4 regions of the Paenibacillus sp. strain BS8-2 genome follow, and region 1 is predicted to be linked to each of the others. Evidence: predicted binding sites of a transcription regulator. Region 1 holds the regulator's gene; each other region holds the start of a gene.
The links. Region 1 encodes LexA, which represses DNA repair genes until DNA is damaged. Its sites were predicted from a motif close to CGAACATATGTTCG; they were not measured.

Region 1 (5,438 bases):
TTGACCGAATTCGCCAGAAATGAGGATATGGTCGAAATAAGGAATAAGCTCAGGGACACCATCCAGCTTTTCTTTCTGTAGGTCAGGCGATCCGTTCGTCAATAGAAGCAGCTTGTATTTGCCTTTGAGCGCATCCAATACTCGGAATGTCTCATCATATACAATTGGACGGGAACGGCGTTCCGCCGGGAACTGCTCGGCTAACTTCGCGCCTAATGCCTCATCGTCTACTCCAAGGGCTTTGAGACCATTCGTCCACGCCGCCTTACGATAACCTGGAGCCAACTCCTGCAGCTGGCGAAACTCCGCTTGTTCGCCTGCCGTAAAGTTTGCCCACAATCCTTCGAATGGATTGATGCCGATCATCTTCGTGAATGTATACGTTTCATAAGACTCATACAGGGATCTTGCTTCTCTCCGTACAGCCTCCTCCAGCTCGTCCGGATTAACGCCGGTTGCAGCAGCGCCGGCCTCGCATGTGGCACGGAATGCTTCCTTTACACTGCGGTCATCCCACAACAATGTGTCGTCCAAATCAAACAATACCGCTTGCTTCGCCATTTCCCCATTCTCTCCCCAAACTCTATTTTTCTTCGAATAAAATACCGTGTGTCTGTGCGAACACTTTCATCTTGGAAGACATCGTTGCAGTGTCAAATCGATTCAGCATACGGGAAAATGTCCATCCGCCGCCCTTCTTGGGCAGAATGGTAACATATCCATCCTGAACTCGAATTGCGCTAATGTCCGCTACATTCAACCTTTTGTCTCCCATCATACGGCGTGATTGCACATAATCTTTGCCGATCTTGAGATAAGGCTTGCGGAAATAAAATAACGCCGCCAACACCAAATATGCGCCGATCGTCAGTAGATTCAGTGAATCCCAAGTGGTATCTGGACCCATCGAGCTCGTAGCAACAAACGCGCCGATGAACAATATCAGTAATATTGGCAACACATAGTTGCGCCCCGTAAGTCTGTCAGCCTTCTCCGCGTTCATCACGAGTTGGCCCGTGCCTTGTTTTTTCCTTTGTTTGTTAATGGTTGTCATATTTTTGCGTACTTTACGCTCCCATGAACGTGACAGATAAACTCCTCCTTCTCTTGCTTTCAATTAATGTTTTGTTCCGTTTCCATCTCCGTTTTCTTCATCTTCTACATATTTGATGGAATCAAGCTGTTGTTTGAAGTTGCTCTTAAAATTGTTTAAATATTGCTGACGCAGAACATCTCGTTCCTTCAGTTCTTCTTCATTTAATCCAACCGTCTTGTTCTTACGCGACAGCTCGTTAATTCGCTCAATCAACTTGTCGATATCCATATCTTTAGCCCCTTTCTCTAGATGCAAACATAATACTCCTACTTTGACATTTTCAACGTTGCATTGTCAAGGTGCAGCAGTCTGTATGGGCATAGTGTCAAAAAAACGACAAAAAGAACAACCACGTAAGCAGTTGCTCTTCATGCAGATATCAAATATATGAAGATACTCATAATTGGAAATACCTTGAGAATCATCTATTCGTACAAGAGCATATACGAGGCCATTGCTCATTGAATGTTAAACAAGTCATTCCTACTAGATCTCAGGAATGATCAATATCTGTCCCGGATGAATAGTCTCAGAACTTAAGCTGTTGCGATCCTTGATAGAAAACACCATATAACCGATATCGTTACCGTCTGTGTGATGACTCGCAATACTCCAAAGCGTGTCACCGCTTCCGACCGTAACCACCTGCTCGTTAACGCCAGCCGCCTCTACTTCCGTCCCCGATGCCTGTGTCACAAAGATTAGAAAGCTGCTAAAAACAAGGATGAATACCATAATACTAGCAACCATCTTAATTAGATGTTTTCGCAGAAACTGAAATCGAGCGGTTTCCTGAACTTCGACACGTCCTGTATATAAGGAACGGTAAGAGCTTGTACTTGGATTCATTATCATCATTATCAGCACCCCAAACATTTGTTCTGTTTTTAATTTAACACGAACAAACGTTTCCGTCAATAATAAATGCGAACATTTGATCCTCAGAACTTATGTTTGTACGAACGGCGGTTCTGTGCTATAATTTGACACAATAAGATGAATGGAGTTGATGAACGTGTCGAAGATTTCCAAACGGCAAAATTCGATCCTTGAATTTATAAAGCAAGAAGTTCGAGATAAAGGTTATCCGCCATCCGTAAGGGAAATTGCCGAAGCAGTCGGCTTGCTGTCCAGCTCGACGGTACACGGTCATCTGGATAGGCTGGAGAAGAAGGGATTTATACGTCGCGATCCTACGAAACCTCGCGCAATCGAAATTTTAAGCCAGGATGATAACGACAATGTCATTCATATGCCTGTCGCGCAAGTGCCGATCGTCGGTAAGGTTACGGCAGGTATTCCTATCACAGCGACGGAGAACATTGAAGATTATTTCCCGCTTCCTGCTCATTACGTCGGCGACAATAATAATGTTTTCATTCTTAATGTAATCGGAGAAAGTATGATCGAAGCCGGCATACATAATGGCGACTACGTCATCGTACGCCAACAGCAGACTGCAAACAATGGCGATATCGTCGTTGCAATGACCGAAGACGACGAAGCAACGGTCAAAACTTTTTATAAAGAGAAGGATCACATCAGGCTTCAACCGGAGAACGACACCATGGAGCCCCTGCGTCTGAGCAATGTTACGATACTCGGTAAAGTCATCGGACTTTTCCGCGATATTCATTAATGTAATTCGTTAGTATCATAATTGAAGGTCGGTAAGGGATGTTATCCCTTGCCGACCTTTTTGATTTAGATGAAATATGAAGGAAATTGCTTCAGTATGCCTCCAGTCATAACATCGGCCATTTCAAGTGCTTGCGGTTCAATCAAATCATTAGTAGCTATGTTCTTCGCATAATCTCCATCTAGCCTCGCGGTAACTTCTTCACTTAACAGTTTTAAATGATCATACATCATATGCTGCCAATCCGCTTTGGACCAGAATGGATTGATGCTGCTGAGCAACTCTGCAATTTGATCCGCGTTTATGAACCATCTTTTCTGAGCGTCCTCGGCCTTCACAGCATCTTGATCTCTTAGAGCGGCAACCAATTCTGCGGCGATCGTTAGATGCTCGGTGAACAATTTAACAAATTGATCTGCGACAACTGTTCCGTAAAGCGGAGCTAATATTTGCCCAAAATCTACAGGATTACGAAGCAATCGCTTGATCGTATCTTCTTGATCGGGATATTGGCCAACGATACTATTTACAGCCAATCTTGTCCAATAAATATGCTGCTCCCATAATGCACGAAGCGTTCTATTTAATTCAACTTTCGCGGGATTCCATACACATCCTACATCCTTTCGGATGAAGTAGTAAGGATAATAAGGGAAAAATCCGTACATGTTGAACACCTACTTTGTTTCTTACAGCATATGGACGCTTCATTACGTCGGTTACATGAGTCCAGGCTATTGATTATCCACCTCCGATTCGGAACAAAGAACAACAAAAAAGAGGCATCCGAAGAAGGATTAGTTCTTCGAATACCTCTTAGTTTCATCTATTTTAGTACAGGCTCAGGTACTGATCTCTTTCCCATTGGTGAACCTGCGTGCGGTACATATCCCATTCGATTTCTTTCAGCTCGTAGAAGTGCGCCAGAGCATGATCTCCAAGTGCTTCGCAGATAATGTCGCTGCGGAGCATCTCGTCGAGCGCTTCCTTAAGATCGACTGGAAGGCTAGGAATGCCAGCATCGATACGCTCTTCTTCTGTCATGATGTAGATATTACGATCCGTTGGAGCCGGAAGCTCGTACTGGTTCTGGATGCCGTCAAGACCTGCTTTAAGCATAACCGCAAGAGCCAAATATGGATTTGCCGCCGGGTCTGGATTACGGACCTCAACGCGTGTCGAAAGACCGCGTGACGCTGGAATACGAATCATCGGCGATCGGTTGCTCGCAGACCATGCAACGTAACAAGGTGCTTCATATCCTGGTACGAGACGTTTGTAAGAGTTGACAGTTGGATTCGTAATGGCTGCCATTGCACGCGCATGCCTCAGGATGCCCGCCATATAGTAACGAGCGGTGTCGCTTAGACCCAGCTTGTCCTTCTCGTCGTAGAACATATTCGTGTTATCTTGGAATAACGACTGGTGACAATGCATGCCGGAGCCATTGACTCCAAACAGCGGCTTAGGCATAAACGATGCATGTAAGCCATGAACACGAGCAATCGTCTTAACAACGAGCTTAAAGGTTTGAATTTGGTCAGCTGCTTTGATTGCATCAGCATATTTAAAGTCAATTTCGTGTTGACCAGGTGCAACCTCATGGTGAGAAGCCTCGATCTCAAAGCCCATCTCTTCCAATGTTAGAACAATCTCGCGGCGGCAATTCTCGCCTAGATCCATTGGGGCAAGATCAAAGTATCCGCCTTGGTCGTTTAATTCCGTCGTTGGTTCACCGCGTTCGTCTGTCTTGAACAAGAAAAATTCCGGCTCCGGACCAACATTCATGGCTGTATAACCAAGATCTTCCGCTTCTTTCAGCGCGCGCTTAAGAATGCCGCGCGGGTCGCCGGCGAATGGAGTGCCGTCTGGCATATAGATGTCACAGATCAATCTAGCAACTCGGTCTTGCGTTACCCAAGGGAATACAACCCATGTATCAAGATCAGGGTATAAATACATGTCAGATTCTTCAATCCGAACATAACCTTCTATAGAAGAACCATCGAACATCATCTTGTTATCGAGCGCCTTATCTAATTGGCTGACTGGGATTTCAACGTTTTTAATCGTGCCTAACAAATCGGTAAATTGCAAACGAATGAATCGCACGTTTTGCTCCAGCGTAATGCGCTTGATGTCCTCTTTTGTGTAACTCACAGAATCATCTCCTTTAGTCATTCTCGTCATTACCGTTTATTAAAGAAACGGGTTAATTGTCCTTCAATCATGGAAGGACGACCCGGTCTCTTCTCCAGCAATTGCTGTTTGAGCAGACGGTGAAGCTGCTGATCTGACAACTCGCGGCGCTTCACTTCGGATTGCTCGCTAACAATGGTGGCGTCGTCCGATTCTTTGGATACCGGATTCATGACCTGCTTGATACCGGCGATATTTACGCCCTTCTCTATCAAGGATTTGATTTCTAGCAGTCTTTCGACGTCATTAAACGAGAACAACCGTTGATTGCCTGCGGTTCTGGCAGGCACGATCAATTCGTGCTGCTCGTAATATCGGATCTGCCTTGCTGTTAAATCGGTCAGCTTCATTACGATGCCGATCGGGAACAAGGCCATATTTCTGCGTATTTCATCTGCCATGTCGCATCAACCTTCCAGTCGATCATTTATAGCTACATTGTATCCTCACGCCACAAATGTGTCAAGTTATGTAAGGTTTAATCACAATTAATCCGCTGTAAAC
Region 2 (5,438 bases), 1.3 Mb from region 1:
CGTTACCCAGCATAACCGAATATACGGCTTTGCCCGCGCTCCCCCTTACGGCAACAAACGCATCCAATCCAGCTCCGCCGAATGCAGCCGCAGCGATCTCTGCGTCCTTCCTGCTTGGCAATGCTGCCGTCTCCAGATGGCTCGGACCTTGAACCTTGGGCTTGTATTTGCCAAGCAATCCGGCTACTTTAACATCTGATGTCCAGCGGATTAACGCGGCATTTGCCTCTTCTTCGTTCTTGTATGTACCCTCTGTTACCTGATACCGTGGAACAGTTGTTGTGGCAATCGATGTTAACAACGCGGCTCCGGCGCTTGCCTTTACCTGTTGGAATACCGCAAGAGCCTGCCCATACGTCGCTGATTCGAATACCTTCACCTTGAAGTCATCCGCACCAAACCTGATATTCTGTCCTTCGGCACTGGTGAACCAGCTCTGCACACCGTCTGGCTCTCGAACACCTACAAACAGTCCATCAGGGGATGAGAACGTGGCGGATGGCGTTGTCGTATTGTATTTGCCAGGGAGACTCATAAACATTGCGACCCTGACGTTGTCGAGCGTCGGTACGGCTGCGCTGGACGACTGGGGTGTCCAGCTCGATACTAGAAGTACCATCGCTAATGTTAACCAGCCAATTCGTTTGTAGCGTTGTTGTCGCGGTTTTGTCCCCGCAGAATAGTAACTCATCCTGTTGCTCCTCTCGAAAACGTATGTCTATTAAGAACGTCCGGGAATAGGCAATCCTAAGTGACGATACGCGCTATCCGTCGCAATACGACCTCGTGGCGTCCGCTGAAGGAATCCGATCTGCATGAGATAAGGTTCATATACATCTTCTATGGTCTGGCTTTCTTCGCCTATCGTTGCCGCAATCGTGTCCAGCCCGACTGGACGCCCCGTAAAGGTTGTCATCATGGCATGCAGCATCTTATGGTCGATATGGTCAAGGCCCATCGGGTCAACCTGCAGCATCTCCAAGGCGCTTCTCGCGATTTCATGCGTAATGACTCCGTCGCCGCGTACCTGCGCATAGTCACGCACACGCTTTAGAAGACGGTTTGCGATACGCGGGGTGCCGCGAGAACGCATGGCGATCTCTACGGATGCTTCTCCTACTATAGATACGTTCAATATCTCGGAGGCTCTCGATACGATGAAAGCGAGTTCGTCAACCGTATAGAACTCCAATCGGCTTACAACGCCGAAACGATCGCGAAGCGGTGCGGACAACAGCCCAGCGCGTGTTGTCGCGCCTATCAAAGTAAACGGCGGCAGATCCAACCTGACCGAGCGCGCGCTTGGACCTTTGCCGATCATGATGTCCAGCGCGAAATCTTCCATGGCCGGATAGAGTACCTCTTCCACCGTCCGATGGAGTCGATGAATTTCATCGATAAACAACACGTCGCCTTCCTGCAGATTCGTCAGCAAAGCTGCCAGATCGCCAGGACGCTCAATCGCCGGTCCTGAAGTCGTGCGCAAATTCACACCCAGCTCGTTCGCGATGATGTTGGATAACGTTGTTTTGCCGAGTCCCGGAGGGCCGTATAACAATACATGATCGAGCGCTTCCTTACGCATCTTAGCGGCTTCGATATAAATTTTCAAATTTTCTTTCGCTGTGTTCTGCCCGATATATTCGGCCAGATATCGCGGCCTAAGGCTCAGCTCTACCGCCTGGTCTTCCATCATCAGGTTAGCGGAGATTATTCTGTCGTCCATCTTCTATTCCGCTCCTTTCTGTTAGCCCTTAAACAGCTGCTGCAGCGCCCGCTTCATAAGCGAGTCTACCGTTTCCTCCGCTGTCACGCTGCCTTGCAATCCGTTCCAAGCACGATCAAGCTCTGCCGCCGTATAACCAAGTGCCGCCAGCGCTTCGCGCGCCTCCTCCCAAGCCGTGCCCGCACCTTGGCCGCTGCCTGTATCTCCCGCTCCAAGCTCTGCCGCGAATCCAGCCGCACTGAATAATAGTCCGTCTGCGTCTGCGAAGGCCAGCTTGTCCTTCAAGTCGAGGATCATACGCTGCGCAGTCTTCTTGCCTATGCCTGGAAGTTTCGTCAGATACGAGAGGTTTTCTTGCTGAATAGCCCCAACGATTGATTCTGGCCGGCCAGCGGATAAAATCCCAAGCGCCACGCGTGGACCAATCCCGGAAACATCAAGCAGCTTGCGGAATAACGTCTGTTGCTCTCTTGTTTCGAAACCGAACAAATGGATGGCGTCTTCCCGCACATGATGGTGAATGTAGACAACCTTCGGCTCGTCCTTGCCTGCGAACGCATAGGGATTAGGCGTGAAGACCCTATACCCTATATCCCTGACATCCATTACGATATATTCGGCTTCGATATGGACGACAGGACCTCTCAAATAATCGATCATGAACGTTTCACCTCATTGATTTTGTTAGTCATCACAGCGGAATGAGCATGGCAGATTGCCACTGCGAGCGCATCCGCCACGTCATCCGGTTTAGGAATCGCGGACAACTTAAGAAACATCTTGACCATTTCCTGCACTTGCCGTTTCTCCGCCTTGCCGTAACCGACGACTGCCTGCTTCACCTGCAGCGGCGTATATTCTGCAACGGGAAGACCGCGCTGCGCCGCCGCCAAAATAATAACACCTCGTGCCTGTCCTACAGCAAACGCGGTCGTAACATTGCTATTGAAAAACAACTTCTCCACCGCGACAGAATCAGGCTTATAACGGTCCATTAGCGAACACGCCGATTCATAAATCTGCACCAGTCTTGTCTCTGGCGGCGTGTGTGCCTCTGTCGTGATCGCGCCATATTGTACGGGGGTCAGCTTATGCCCGTTTTTGTCCACAAATCCGAAACCCGCAATCGCAATGCCGGGGTCTATGCCTAATACACGCAATATCTCCAGCCCCTTACCTATGTAATAACGCCGATTAAGTTCCAGCTGCTATGAGCACTATAACTGCCTAGTATGATGTCCGCCCTTCATTATAACAAAAGAAAGCATAAATGAGAACGAACGTTTGTCCATGACAAAAAAGGCCTGTCCCCATTCATCTCGCTGATGACTTAGGGAACAGACCTTTAGATCCAATTTGAATGACTTCACTACTTCGAACATTGGACGAATCGTTCATTCATAACCTTGACTTGTGCCCGATACATCTTGCGTCTCCATCGCGTAATCGCTGTAAGTGGACAATACGCTGTTATATTCGTCAATATCGCTTACCCGAATGCCCTCCCACAACTGATTGAGCTGATCCTTCGGCAAGCTGCTCTCCATAAAGTGGACATCCAGCTGGAAGAACGTACGCATGACCTTCTCCCCTTTGGGCTCACCTTCAAACAAAGAGAAGTTGCCGCTTCGGTCCATCCCGAAATATGCATTGCTCTTGCAAGCCTCCGACAAATCGTCAATTTGCTGCATCACGCGCAACGTCTGCTCATCGTCATCAAGCTTTGCGCTCCATTCGGGATGCTGACCCAGCAACCGAACGATCGTTTCCGGTCTCATTAATCCCAGCGGCTCTGTTTCTTCTCCGCATACATAAATGCGGTGCAGAATCACTTGAACAGGCTCGTTCCGATCTTGAATCATATGGCGGATCGCAGGCTCTATGGTGACAGACTTACTTGCGAAAGCGACATGCGGTGAAGTTGTCAGCGCAATGAATAGAACAAAACCGCCTAACGTCCATAAAGGACGCCTATTTCTCAGGATACGTTTCTTGACTTGCTTCCACAGGCTGAACAAAATCATGGGGAAGCCCCCTTTGACTGTCGTTTTGCTCATAGTGTGCACCAGTATTGGGTAATTATTCAGCCTTGGAAACAGAGTCTCAAAATGCCTTTCTAGAGAGATTCGGACTTCACGGTGCGCAATAAGGCCGTAATGGCTTCAGCCAACTTCATATTGTCGTGCGAATCAAACATATGGCCGGAACGTCCTTGCAGAATGCCGATCTGAGAGAGCGCGTAGATACTGTCTTTGGCCCATGTCGGCAACTTCTCATCATCAGCAAACCGAGCGGTTGAAGATGCATCGGATACAGAAAGCTTTATGGCACGTGTAATGGTCACAGCCATTTGCGCCCGGGTCACTTTCTCGTCCGGTCTGAAGGTGCCGTCTTCAAATCCGTTGATGATCCCTGCATGCACAGCAAGCGCAATATCATCTCTCTGACCTTTGTTCAATGTCCGCATATCCGGGAAAAGTGTGGATGGGTTTGTTGTTGAAGCCGACTTCAGATCCAACGCTCTGACCAGCAACTGAACCCATTCCAATCGCGTAATCGGAGTGTCCAATTGAATCGAACTCAAATCGCTTGGCACTTGCCAGATTCCTAGTTGGACCGCTTCAATCAAGTTATTCTTGGACCAGTGACCGCCAACTGCCTTACGAATTGCTTCAACCTGCGCTTTCACAACATCTGCAGCTGGCTGCTCCTCCGTCTCTTTATCATCCTGAGGCTCTTCTGTTACAGGAGGAGGCGAAACCTCTTCGCCATTGCCTGGTTCTTCTTCGTTGCCTGGTTCTTCTTCATTGCCTGGTTCTTCTTCATTGCCTGGTTCTTCTTCATCAATCGGCTCTTGCTCTTCTACAGCATAAATTCGAACCTCAGAGAGGCTGTTCCACCTGTTAATGGTATTGCCAAAGCCGGTAATGCGAATATAACGGGCGTTGGCGTTTTCTAGCACATAAGGCTCTGGGATCGAGAAGCGCCCCGTGCTTTGTCCATTATAGTAAGTGGTCCAGGTCTCACCATCCTGTGACCCTTCGATTTTGAATAAAGTGGACCTTATGTTCCCTTGATAGAAAGCAATGGAAACTTGCGACAAGGCTATCGATTTACCCAAATCGTATTGAAGATATTGTTCGCCTTCTGCTGACCAACGGGTCGACAGATTGTTATCAATCGTGTTCTCCGGTCCATTGCCCACTTCATATACGCTAGCTGTAACGGAAACAGGCTTCAACACAAACGACTTGAGTGGGTCATTGGCAATATAGTCGCAACCGCCGAGATCCAATTCGCAGATATCGTTACGATTTGTCGATACTTTAATATCATCATACCAGATGTAAGAATCGTTAGCTGGCACGTAACCTTCAGTGCCTCCGCCAAAGAAGGAAGAGAAATACGCTTTGTCAATTTTATCCGAATTGGAGACAAATCGCATACCGGTTAATTTCGCTGCAGGCGCGCCATTGTACCACATCTCGATCTCGCCATCCGGGTTCGCTCCCCCATTGGTCACCGTGTTCATCTTGACGCGTTGGACGATGTTGAACCATTCTCCTTTGGGATAATGAATCGAAGAACCGTTCAGATACTTTAGATCGGCCTCCTGGCCAAATGCGCTAGGTTTATCCATATGGTAATAATATAGCGCCGCTTGTCCATCTTTCCTCCAGATGGGACGAGCGCTGAAGCCGTTCTCTCCATC
Region 3 (5,438 bases), 590 kb from region 1:
GGTTTCTTGTACAGCCTGCTGGGCTGCACGCCAAACCATGATGAAGCGCTCGCTTCACGTTCCTACGCCGGCATTATCCGGATCAGGTTTACGGGTCGGAATGTAGTCATTCCCTCTCAGCCGGCCTAACCAGCTCCCCGGAGCATATGCGGTTGTGTCAATTACGTAATCATTATAGCAGACTCAGCTTGTAATGCCAGCATTATTTTCCCAAGCGGATTGTTGCAATACGTCCCTTGCTCGATTTATCAATGGCACCTTCCCTTCCAGCGGCTAATACAATAATACGATAAACGACTAGGAGAGAGGATGTTGAGGAATGCTCGGCATTAGCTTGTGCATGATCGTCAAGGACGAGGAGGAAAGTCTGGGGCGCTGTCTGTCCTCTGTTCGGGATGTCGTCGACGAAATCATTATCGTGGACACAGGTTCCAAAGACCGAACGAAAGAGATTGCGGCATCATACGGTGCTATTGTATACGACTTCGAGTGGATCAACCACTTCGCCGCCGCGCGCAACTACGCATTCGAACAGGCCACGCAGCCATTCATTATGTGGCTGGACGCCGACGATGTTGTCGAACCGGAAGATCAGGCTCGTCTTAAGGCGCTCAAGGAGGGGCATGGCGACGACTTCCCCTACGACAGCGTCTCTATGAATTACCACCTGACCTTCGATCAGAAGGGCAACCCAATCTTCAGCCTGCGCCGCAACCGTCTCGTCAGACGAAGCCGCGGCTTCCGCTGGATCGGTCCCGTACACGAATATTTGGCCGTATCCGGTCGTATCTTCCATAGCGATATCGCCGTTACTCACCGCAAGGAGAAGGTGCACACCGACCGAAACCTGCGAATCTATCTGGGACGTCTGGATGCTGGCGAGAACTTCTCGCCGCGCGATCAATATTATTTCGCCAACGAGCTTCGCGACAACCGGCGCAACGAGGAGGCGATCGACTGGTATGGACGTTTCCTAGACGGTGGCGAAGGCTGGGTCGAAGACAATATCGGCGCATGCCAGAAGCAGGGGGATTGTTACGGACGGCTAGGCAACACGGCAAGCCAGCTGGCTTCGTTGTTCCGCTCCTTCGGCTACGACAAGCCGCGCCCCGAAATCTGCTATGAGCTCGGTTGCGTCTTCGTTCGCCAGGAGCGGTTCGAGCAAGCCATCCACTGGTTCGGCCAAGCGCTGACCGTTGAGCGCCCGGCCGGTTCCATGGGCTCCATGGACCATGCCACCTCCACATGGCTGCCGCATCTGCAGCTAACCGTCTGCTATGATCGAATCGGCAACCGCGCCAAGGCGATGGAGCATCATCGCGAGGCGATGACGATGAACCCGAGCCATCCCAGCATCCGGTACAACGAGAACTACTTCAAGCGCTTGAAGAAATAACCGCTGTGTGCGGCAACGAAATCGGACTGCCTAATGGGCAGTCCGTTGTGCGCTTTCCGCCGCTCCTTCAGTCGACGATCCGACTTTTTCGTCAATCAGCCGTCGCAGGATCGTTAGGAACGTAATTATTCCACTTTATTGCCTACAGCCAACCATCTTCCATCGATGTCTTCGAATACAAACTCTATATTGTTATAATCCGTTCTAATTAAAGGTCTTACAATACGAATGCCTAGCTCCTGAAACTCATTTTCCAACTCGTCCGGAGCGTTTGTTATAAGATAAGCATCATATCCGTAGCCATGAGCGATTCGATTCGGGATAATTTTGTCTGTATTCGATTTAGTAAGCACAATTTCTATGGCATCTCTGTATAAACATACATGCGGTTCAAGTGATTGCAGATAGTACTCAGCCCGAAAACCAAGGTTTGTATAATATGCTGCTGTTTTATTCAAATCTGGCGTTGGAAATAGTTGAAGACAGTGGGTTAATCCTCGTTTCATATATTCTTCTCCTTTAAGCACACCTGGTACTTCCTCTATATCGATTCTGACACAGACGAATGAAGCTCTAAAAAAAATTACATAAGCGACCTGGTCGCCTTGTATCCAATGTCAACCGAAAAAACACTAGAAACTTGAACATTGCAAGTATTAGCCCAACGATAAGCCTCCATTATTTTGGAGGCACACAGCAAGAGCCCACATCTTTCATTGCATGGTTGAATAATTGAATGGAACGTAACACGGTTTCCTTTTCAAATTCGGTTAGTGTAGATAAAACACCGTTTAATTGCGCATTGACAGTCTGGTTAATATTATTTTCTATACTTAAGCCTTCTGGCGTAAGAGCCAGTATGTTAATTCGACTATCTACAGAATCCGGCGTTTTTCTCACAAACCCCTTCTCCACCAAGGTTTTTATTTGTCTGCTAAACGTAGTAATATCCATGCCCAATGCACCGGATATTTCTTGCATAGATGGCCTGTGTTGTCGATTGATCTCGTATAAGATATGGCTTTGAACAAGCGAAACTTCTTGCCCGCAGCTGTTTTCGCAGCATTGTTCATTTAACAAGCCAAAATTGCGCGAAAGAATTTGAAACATATTTCGTACATTATCCATCGGCATCACCTCCTCATTCATTTATATCATTAAAATTTGCAACATACAAATGTTAGTCTCTAGCCAAATAATCAAATAGAAAATAGAAGTTCATGCCAAGCTCCTTCAGCGGATAGCGACTCACCAGATTAACGGTCGACAATATCAATCACACACTTAGATGCTAAATGATCCCCACCGTCAATCATCACCATAATGGAATGCAAGACACCTGTTATTACTTCGTCCACAACTTTTTTATAAGCTTCTTTTTCTTTTGGACTCTGTAGAGATGATTGAAGAATTTTATGGCTCTCCGGAACCTACTCCACTGTCAATAATCCCCACACAAAAAAAGATAGTACACGATCGTATGTTCTGTATATAATAAGCATATGATAAGAACATACATTCGTACAGGGAGGGAGTGGCAACATGGCGCATGAGCATGAACGAACGATCATGCTGGCCGACTGCCAATCGTTCTACGCCTCTGTCGAGAAGACGGAGCGCCCGGAGTACAAGCATGTACCACTAGCCGTGGCGGGCGATCCCGAGCGCCGTTCGGGCATTATTCTCGCGGCTTGCCCGATCGCCAAGAAACACGGCGTGACCACAGCCGAGCGGCTCGGCGATGCGCTGGCCAAGTGTCCGGACCTCGTCATTATCAAGCCGCGCATGCAGCTTTATATCGACGTGTCGCTCATGATTACCCGCATCTACGAAGCGTATACCGATCTCGTGGAGCCCTATTCGATCGACGAACAATTCCTGGACGTAACCGGATCCCTCCATCTATACGGCTCACCTCAGGAGCTTGCCTCCCTCATCCAGACGCGCATCCAGGCGGAGACAGGCATCTACACACGGTTCGGCATCGGACCGAGCAAAGTGCTGGCCAAGACGGCCTGCGACAACTACGCCAAAAAGAATAAGAACGGCGTGTTCACCCTAAACGATGCCAACATCGCGGAGACGCTCTGGACGCTGCCGATCTCGAACATGTTTATGGTCGGCAGCCGCATGACGCGGCACTTCAACGCCATGGGTCTTGAGACGATCGGGCAGCTCGCCGCAACGCCGCTCGACAAGCTCAAGACGCTGATGCGCCGCAAGTTCGGCCGCAATTCCGACATCAACGCCGAGCTATACTCGCGCATTGCGAATGGGATCGACGACAGCCCTGTCAAGCCGGGCACCCACGGCATCGCCCCGCAATCCGTCGGTCATATGATGACACTGCCACGCGATTATGGCGCGATCGAGGAGATTGCCACTGTACTGCTCGAGCTGACAGAGCTCGTCTGCCAGCGCTGCCGCGGCAAAGGCTTTATGGGTCACGTCGTGTCGGTAGGCTGTATGGGAGCGGACTACGATCGACCGACCGGCTTTAACCGTCAGATGAAGATGGAGGATCCGACCAACGTCACCAACGAAGTCTATCGCTCTGCCATGCGTTTGCTTCGTCAACACTGGGATGGCATGCCAGTCCGCAAGGTAGGGGTAAGCTTGTCGCAGCTGCTGCCGAGCAGCGACGACTACCAGTTATCCTTGTTCGACGAGGGACGGGAGAAGTGGATGGCGCTGGAGCGCGCCACCGACGCAATCAAAGAGAAGTACGGAGATGCCAGTATCCTGCGAGCGGTATCGCTGACGAAAAACGTCGGTCAGGCGCTGGATCGCTCCAAGAAGATAGGAGGTCACTACAAATGAGGAAGAAGCTTGAGGGCAACGGATTATGGGAATCCAGCCGCATGATGCTCCCGGAGCACAAGTATGCGATCAACGAATGGTCGGCCGCCGCACAACGCCGCGAACGCGTCCAGCTCGACGATCAGGAGTGGGAGCATGTATCCCGCACCGTATCCGACTCCCTGCAGCATCGGCAGCCCATCACCGTCAGGCTGTATCACCCGGAGGAGCTGCTCACCGTCATCGGAATCGTCGACCGGGTCGACTCGTTGAAACGGCGATTCATGGTCGATGGCGAATGGTTCCCCATCAGCGACATCGAGGGTGCATCCCTGCTCGCTGAGTAACGGCACGCACGTAGAAAAAGGACCTCAGACTCCACGTTACAATCGTAGAGACTGAGGTCCTTTGATATGCCCGTTAGAAGCGGCCGATGGCGACGAATAGCGATAGCGCCAGCAGCACAATGTTCATGAGGATACCCGAATATTCCTTGCGCTTCGCGTGAAACACCGCGGCCAGCAGCATAATGACTCCGATTCCGAGAGCGACGATCGGCGTCAGTACAGGAGCGATATCCAGCGCATACGGCAAGATAAGTCCAACCCCTGCCAGCAGCTCCGATATACCGATAAACCGCACGAAGCTCTTGGAGTACTGTTTGACCCATGGGAGCGTAGCCGCGGCTTTGTCATGTTGAAAAGTCTTCATCATACCGGCCATCAAGAACATAATGCCCAGAATACCTTGCACGATCCATAACGCAATATTCATTAGTTGAAGCCTCCTTGTGAGTAATGCCTAATAAAGCTATACTAATAGCAAGGAGTACTTTGGGGAAGTAGGCACAAGTTTTATACCAAGTATCTTTTAGGAAACCATGTATAAATACTCATTTTTTTCACCTAACGGGGGGATTCGTAATGTCTGATAATTGTAAAGTCGAAACCGCATTAGATATATTAGTCGGGAAGTGGAAGCCCGTTATTCTGTTCCAATTGTTCACCAACGGCACAATGCGCTTTAGTGAATTGCAGAGAGCGCTGCCCGATATTACCAAAAAAATGCTGACCTCCCAGCTCCGAGAACTGGAGTATCACGACATTGTTCATCGCAAGGTCTATCAGCAAGTTCCGCCGAAAGTAGAATACTCCATTACCGAGTATGGAGTCGGCATGACGCCGTTGCTGGAAGCTATAAACAGCTGGGGCACCCAGCATGTGCGCCATCTCCATAAGCTGTA
Region 4 (5,438 bases), 350 kb from region 1:
CGCGCATTCGTCAAAAATTATTCGGAAGCTGTAGGCCTTGAACCCGATGAAGTATTGCGACTCTACCAACACGAGATTCCCGCCGCGCCGATCGAGCATGTTGTGGAACCGATTCCTGCACGCAAACCCCGCCGAGTGAAGTCCCAAACTTCGGAAAGGTTCGGAAAGATCGGCTTCAATTTGGTTATGTGGCTATTCCTGGTTGTGATCGTAGTTGTTGTTTGGTATTTCTACATCAACAACGAGTCCACAGAGCCAAATACGGTTGATCAGACGCCTATAACTGAAAACTCGGAAGCGCCCACGGAGACGAATGCGGGCTCCGCGACAGAGACACCAAATGTTGAACCAACGCCACCGCCTCCGACGCAGGCGCCTACAACTGTTGTATTTAACAGCAAGGTAGGCAAGGCAACTGATCAATATGATATTGGACCGGCTGGTGTCGCTCATGTATTGGAGATCAAAGTATCCGGCGGACGCAACTGGATTGAAGTTCGAGAAGGCGGATCTACCGGCACGAAGCTGTTCTACTCCAATGCAGAAGATGGCGCATTGCAAACTTACGAGTTGACTGGACCTATTTATGTTAACGTTGGTCGTGCGGATCTTGCAGAGATTAAGGTAGACGGCGTTCTGGTACCGGATGGAGATCGCGCCAATTCCAAGAAACTGCTGCTCAAGCCGATAGAGGCCGTCAACACCCCGTCCGACGGCAACGGAGCAGGTACACCAACAACGAATACTAGCGGAGAATAACGTAAAGTGCTATTACGGCATGAATAGCCGGCCGCATTACACAATTGTTCGAGTGCAGACAACTGATCAGTTATGTAAGGAGAGGAGAGCAAGATATGAGTTCGGAAAGTTCATTTGATATCGTTTCGAAAGTAGACATGCAGGAATTGGCGAATGCCATCGTACAAGCGGAGCGTGAAATTGAGACTCGGTTTGACTTCAAGGGTAGCAAAAGCAGTATCGCGCTTGAAAAGGAAGAGCTTATCGTTGTATCAGACAGCGAATATAAGCTGAAGAACGTAATCGATATTCTGCAATCCAAGATGATGAAGCGTGGAGTCCCAATTAAAAATATGGATTATGGCAAAATCGAAGGCGCTTCAGGTGGTACAGTCAAGCAAAGAATCAAGTTGAGACAAGGTATCGAACAAGATATTTCTAAGAAAATCAATATTCTTATCCGTGATTCCAAGCTAAAAGTGAAGAGCCAGATTCAAGGGGATCAATTACGCGTCACTGGCAAGAGTAAAGATGATCTTCAGGCTGTTATGACGTTGCTGCGCGGTGCTGACTTGCCGATCGAGCTTCAATATACAAACTATCGTTAAGAAGGTTTGTAGAACGTAATTCAGCTACTATCCGTGCAACAAGCAATAACAGCACAATCTAGGCAAAGAAGTTGATGTTTTGGTCGAACAGTACGATGGTAGAAGCGATATTTGGGTCGGTCATTCCATGTATGACATCCCCGTTATAAACGGTGTGGTGTTCATCTCGAATTGCAGCGCGGAAATCGGTTCCATCCAGAAGGTTCGCGTAACGCATGCCTACGAGTTTGACCTTTCTGGGGAGGGAATGTAGTGAATTTAGCCAACAAGATCACACTGGCTCGAATCTTTTTAGTGCCAGTCATCATGTTTTTCTTATTAATCAAAATCGATCTGGGGTCGGTTAGCTTCTCTGACTTTACGATTTCGTATAACCAGATCGTAGCCGCGATTATCTTCATTATCGCAGCAAGCACAGACGGGCTGGATGGATACATAGCTCGTAAGAACAAAATAGTCACCAATCTCGGCAAGCTGCTGGATCCGCTCGCGGATAAGCTGTTGGTTGCAGCCGTTCTGATCTCCTTAGTGGAGATGGACAAGTTGAACGCGCTTATCGCCATCATTATTATTAGCCGGGAATTCGCGGTTACTGGTTTGCGCCAGATTGCATTGCTTGAGGGCTCCGTTATGGCGGCTAGCACATGGGGCAAATGGAAAACGGCCATTCAGATCACGATGATCATCGCGCTTCTCATCAACAACTTTCCGTTTGCGCTGCTCCATTTCCCGTTTGATATTATTGCAAGCTGGGTTGCAGCCGCGATTACGGTATATTCCGGTGTCGATTATTTCGTTAAGAATAAACATTTGATACCTGTCGAGTAAGTATTTCGAAACACTAATAGAGCACTTCCCTTTCATGGGAGGTGCTCTTGTCCTTCCGATTGGAGATCATGTAAATTTTCATCATAAGTGATGGATGAGGGGGAGACAAAGTTGAAAGCAGAAATTATTGCGGTCGGTACAGAGCTGCTTCTCGGCCAGATTGTGAACACAAATGCTCAGGCAATCTCGCAAAAGCTTGCAGAGATCGGTATCGACGTATATTTTCAAACTGTTGTAGGAGATAATGCGAATCGGTTAAGGCAAGCCATCGAGATTGGTAGAGGCAGAGCGGATCTGCTTGTGTTTACCGGGGGACTAGGACCGACACAAGACGATCTAACAAAGGACGTGCTGGCCGATTATCTGGGACGCGAGCTAGGCATACATGAGCCTTCAATGGAAGCGATTAAGGAGCTGTTCTCCTCGCGAGGCGCGCATATGGTGGAGAGCAATCGGAGACAGGCGCATCTCATTCTCGGTGATGGAAGCGAGCCGCTGCACAACGCTACTGGACTTGCGGTTGGCAATGGGGTAGAGGCGGATGGCACTTTATACATGCTATTGCCTGGTCCGCCCAAAGAAATGCTTCCGATGTTGGATGGTCCTGGCGTGGATTGGCTAAGGTTGAAGTTTATCGATGAGAAGCCGCTGTATTCCAGAATTCTAAAGTTCGCTGGCATTGGCGAATCCAATCTGGAAGCCGCACTCATTGATATGATCGATGCGCAGACAGATCTCACAATCGCTCCATATGCCAAAGAAGGAGAAGTAGCACTGAGACTGTCGACGAAGAGTGCAAGTCAGTCTGAGGCGGATGCCATCATTGACGCGGCTGTTGCCGAGATCATGTTACGCGTCGGGGACCATCTGTATGCGCAGGAGGATGTTCCGCTCGAAGCCGTTATCATACAGCAGCTGCGAACAGCAAAAAAACGGGTTGCAAGCGCCGAGAGCTGCAGTGGCGGATTGTTCGCAGAGCTCGTAACAAGCATTCCTGGCAGCAGTGGAGAATTCCTTGGCGGTGTAGTGACCTATACCAATCTCATGAAACATAAACTTCTGGGGATCCCCATGTCACAGCTAGAGGGGGACGGCGCACCTGGAGCTATCAGTGAATCAACAGCCAAGCTAATGGCTGAACAGATCATGAATATGACAGGAGCGGATTATGGCGTTTCGTTAACCGGAGTGGCTGGACCTGCTGAGTCAGAAGGCAAGCCGGTAGGTCTCGTTTATTTTGCCGTAGCCGAAAGAGGCAAAGAAACGATTGTCTACACGTCCAACTTCAGAGGCGGACGCGAGATGATACGGATCCGTGCTGTAAAGTCGGCCATGCACCGATTATGGCAAACGATAAATGCGTAACGAACGGATTGCGATTGCTGCTGTTTAAATATGGTTGCCAATTGTCGAATCCTGCGCTATAATGAGGACTAGTTACCGGAAGAACCGTGGCGAAGATTACTTTGCTGCGGTTTTTTTTATTTTTGTTGCTTGTTGGTGCGGATACAGGGATACAGAATACCACCATCGTGTGAAGGGAGTGAGCTGCTGCAATTATAGCGTGACTGTGGGGAAAACAATTTTACGAATGTGTGTTCGAAAAAAAGGTTGGCAACCCTTTCGAAATAAGGTATCATACATATATAAATGATGAAGGATGTGAGTGAGTTGGCGGATCGTCGCGCTGCTTTGGATAATGCTCTACGTCAGATTGAGAAGCAATTTGGCAAAGGCTCCATTATGAAATTAGGGGAATCAACTCATATGCAAGTAGAGACCGTGCCGAGCGGCTCGCTTGCTTTAGATATTGCACTCGGGATCGGCGGATTGCCGCGCGGCCGGGTTATAGAAGTATACGGCCCAGAATCATCGGGTAAGACGACAGTGGCATTGCACGCAATCGCCGAAGTGCAACGTATCGGTGGACAAGCTGCCTTTATCGATGCGGAGCACGCACTTGATCCCTTGTATGCAAGCAAACTCGGTGTTAACATCGACGAGCTGCTGCTTTCACAGCCTGACACAGGTGAGCAAGCGCTTGAAATCGCAGAAGCGCTCGTACGAAGCGGCGCCGTTGACATTATCGTTGTCGATTCCGTCGCAGCTCTCGTGCCTAAGGCGGAGATCGAGGGCGATATGGGCGACTCCCATGTAGGTCTTCAAGCACGACTTATGTCGCAAGCATTGCGTAAGTTGTCAGGTGCCATCTCCAAATCGAAGACTATCGCGGTCTTCATTAATCAGCTCCGTGAGAAAGTCGGTGTTATGTTCGGCAACCCGGAGACGACGCCGGGCGGACGCGCGCTTAAGTTCTATTCCAGCGTCAGACTGGATGTACGCCGCATAGAGACGCTTAAACAAGGCAACGATATGGTCGGTAACCGGACACGTATCAAGGTCGTCAAGAATAAGGTAGCCCCTCCGTTTAAGCAAGCGGAAATCGATATCATGTACGGCGAAGGGATATCCAAGGAAGGCAGCTTGATCGATATCGGCGTTGAGATGGATATCGTTCAGAAGAGCGGTGCCTGGTTCTCCTACAATGGCGAGCGCTTGGGCCAAGGACGCGAGAATGCGAAGCAATTCCTGAAGGAAAAAACAAACTTCGCTGCTGAGATCGAGAAGCAGATTCGTGATGCCAGCAATTTGTCGGCGACAGCATCTCCAGCTAACTTCTCTGGCGATGACGACGAGGACGAAGACGAGTTCGACGATCAGGACGCATAAGATCATTTCATATTCGCCGCTCCCTAGAGGGGGCGGCGAATATTGTTTTGTCCCAATCCTTAGAACGGGAAAACGGAGGATACGAAAGTAATGGGTAATGAAGAGCTGGAAGTATATCGGATCCATGTCATCCGAAGGGACAAAAAGGAAAAAAGGCGCTTTCACCTGTATGCGAGCGAGGGGATGGAGGATGAGCCTTTTTTGAGTGTACATGAAGATATATGGATCAAGTACAGCTTGATGAAAGACGAAGAGGTAACACAGGAGCAAGTCATCATCATTCAAGATGAGGATCGTCGTTATCAAGCATATATTCTGGCAGTGGCTTATTTGGGCGCGAAACCGAGGACAAGTAAACAGATTCAACAGTACCTGACAAGAAAAGAGCTTGAGGAGCATCACATCGAATATGCAATCGAACGTTTAGAATCGGAGAAGCTGGTAGATGATGATCAATATGCGCGTCAATTCGCAGATAGCCGAGTACGCTCAGGCTCGAAGGGACGGCTCATGATTCGGCAGGAATTGCAACAG

Region 2: the regulator LexA is predicted to act here: its motif matches at 3,000-3,013, upstream of ruvC (crossover junction endodeoxyribonuclease RuvC).
Region 3: the regulator LexA is predicted to act here: its motif matches at 2,905-2,918, upstream of ACX1C1_RS22010 (DNA polymerase IV).
Region 4: the regulator LexA is predicted to act here: its motif matches at 3,763-3,776, upstream of recA (recombinase RecA).

Annotation. Positions count from the first base shown of each region.
Region 1 covers NZ_CM137010.1:4,437,892-4,443,329, reverse strand. Annotated here, with positions in the region: gene ACX1C1_RS19150 (HAD family hydrolase) at 1-561, opposite strand, end outside; gene ACX1C1_RS19145 (hypothetical protein) at 584-1,117, opposite strand; gene ACX1C1_RS19140 (DUF896 domain-containing protein) at 1,118-1,324, opposite strand; gene ACX1C1_RS19135 (LysM peptidoglycan-binding domain-containing protein) at 1,583-1,954, opposite strand; gene lexA (transcriptional repressor LexA) at 2,112-2,735, shown strand; gene ACX1C1_RS19125 (acetylglutamate kinase) at 2,801-3,403, opposite strand; gene glnA (type I glutamate--ammonia ligase) at 3,567-4,895, opposite strand; gene ACX1C1_RS19115 (MerR family transcriptional regulator) at 4,925-5,335, opposite strand; gene ACX1C1_RS19110 (methionine gamma-lyase family protein) at 5,397-5,438, opposite strand, start outside.
Region 2 covers NZ_CM137010.1:5,755,704-5,761,141, forward strand. Annotated here, with positions in the region: gene ACX1C1_RS24875 (SpoIID/LytB domain-containing protein) at 1-691, opposite strand, end outside; gene ruvB (Holliday junction branch migration DNA helicase RuvB) at 722-1,726, opposite strand; gene ruvA (Holliday junction branch migration protein RuvA) at 1,748-2,386, opposite strand; gene ruvC (crossover junction endodeoxyribonuclease RuvC) at 2,383-2,886, opposite strand; gene ACX1C1_RS24895 (BofC C-terminal domain-containing protein) at 3,121-3,750, opposite strand; gene ACX1C1_RS24900 (polysaccharide lyase) at 3,843-5,438, opposite strand, start outside.
Region 3 covers NZ_CM137010.1:5,029,195-5,034,632, forward strand. Annotated here, with positions in the region: TPP riboswitch at 42-150, opposite strand; gene ACX1C1_RS21995 (glycosyltransferase) at 320-1,396, shown strand; gene ACX1C1_RS22000 (VOC family protein) at 1,522-1,902, opposite strand; gene ACX1C1_RS22005 (MarR family winged helix-turn-helix transcriptional regulator) at 2,075-2,524, opposite strand; gene ACX1C1_RS22010 (DNA polymerase IV) at 2,939-4,216, shown strand; gene ACX1C1_RS22015 (YolD-like family protein) at 4,213-4,542, shown strand; gene ACX1C1_RS22020 (DoxX family protein) at 4,616-4,969, opposite strand; gene ACX1C1_RS22025 (winged helix-turn-helix transcriptional regulator) at 5,119-5,438, shown strand, end outside.
Region 4 covers NZ_CM137010.1:4,787,304-4,792,741, reverse strand. Annotated here, with positions in the region: gene ACX1C1_RS20770 (RodZ domain-containing protein) at 1-759, shown strand, start outside; gene ACX1C1_RS20765 (YajQ family cyclic di-GMP-binding protein) at 855-1,346, shown strand; partial or broken gene ACX1C1_RS20760 (TRAM domain-containing protein) at 1,417-1,599, shown strand; gene pgsA (CDP-diacylglycerol--glycerol-3-phosphate 3-phosphatidyltransferase) at 1,599-2,174, shown strand; gene ACX1C1_RS20750 (competence/damage-inducible protein A) at 2,286-3,539, shown strand; gene recA (recombinase RecA) at 3,846-4,904, shown strand; gene ACX1C1_RS20740 (regulatory protein RecX) at 4,995-5,438, shown strand, end outside.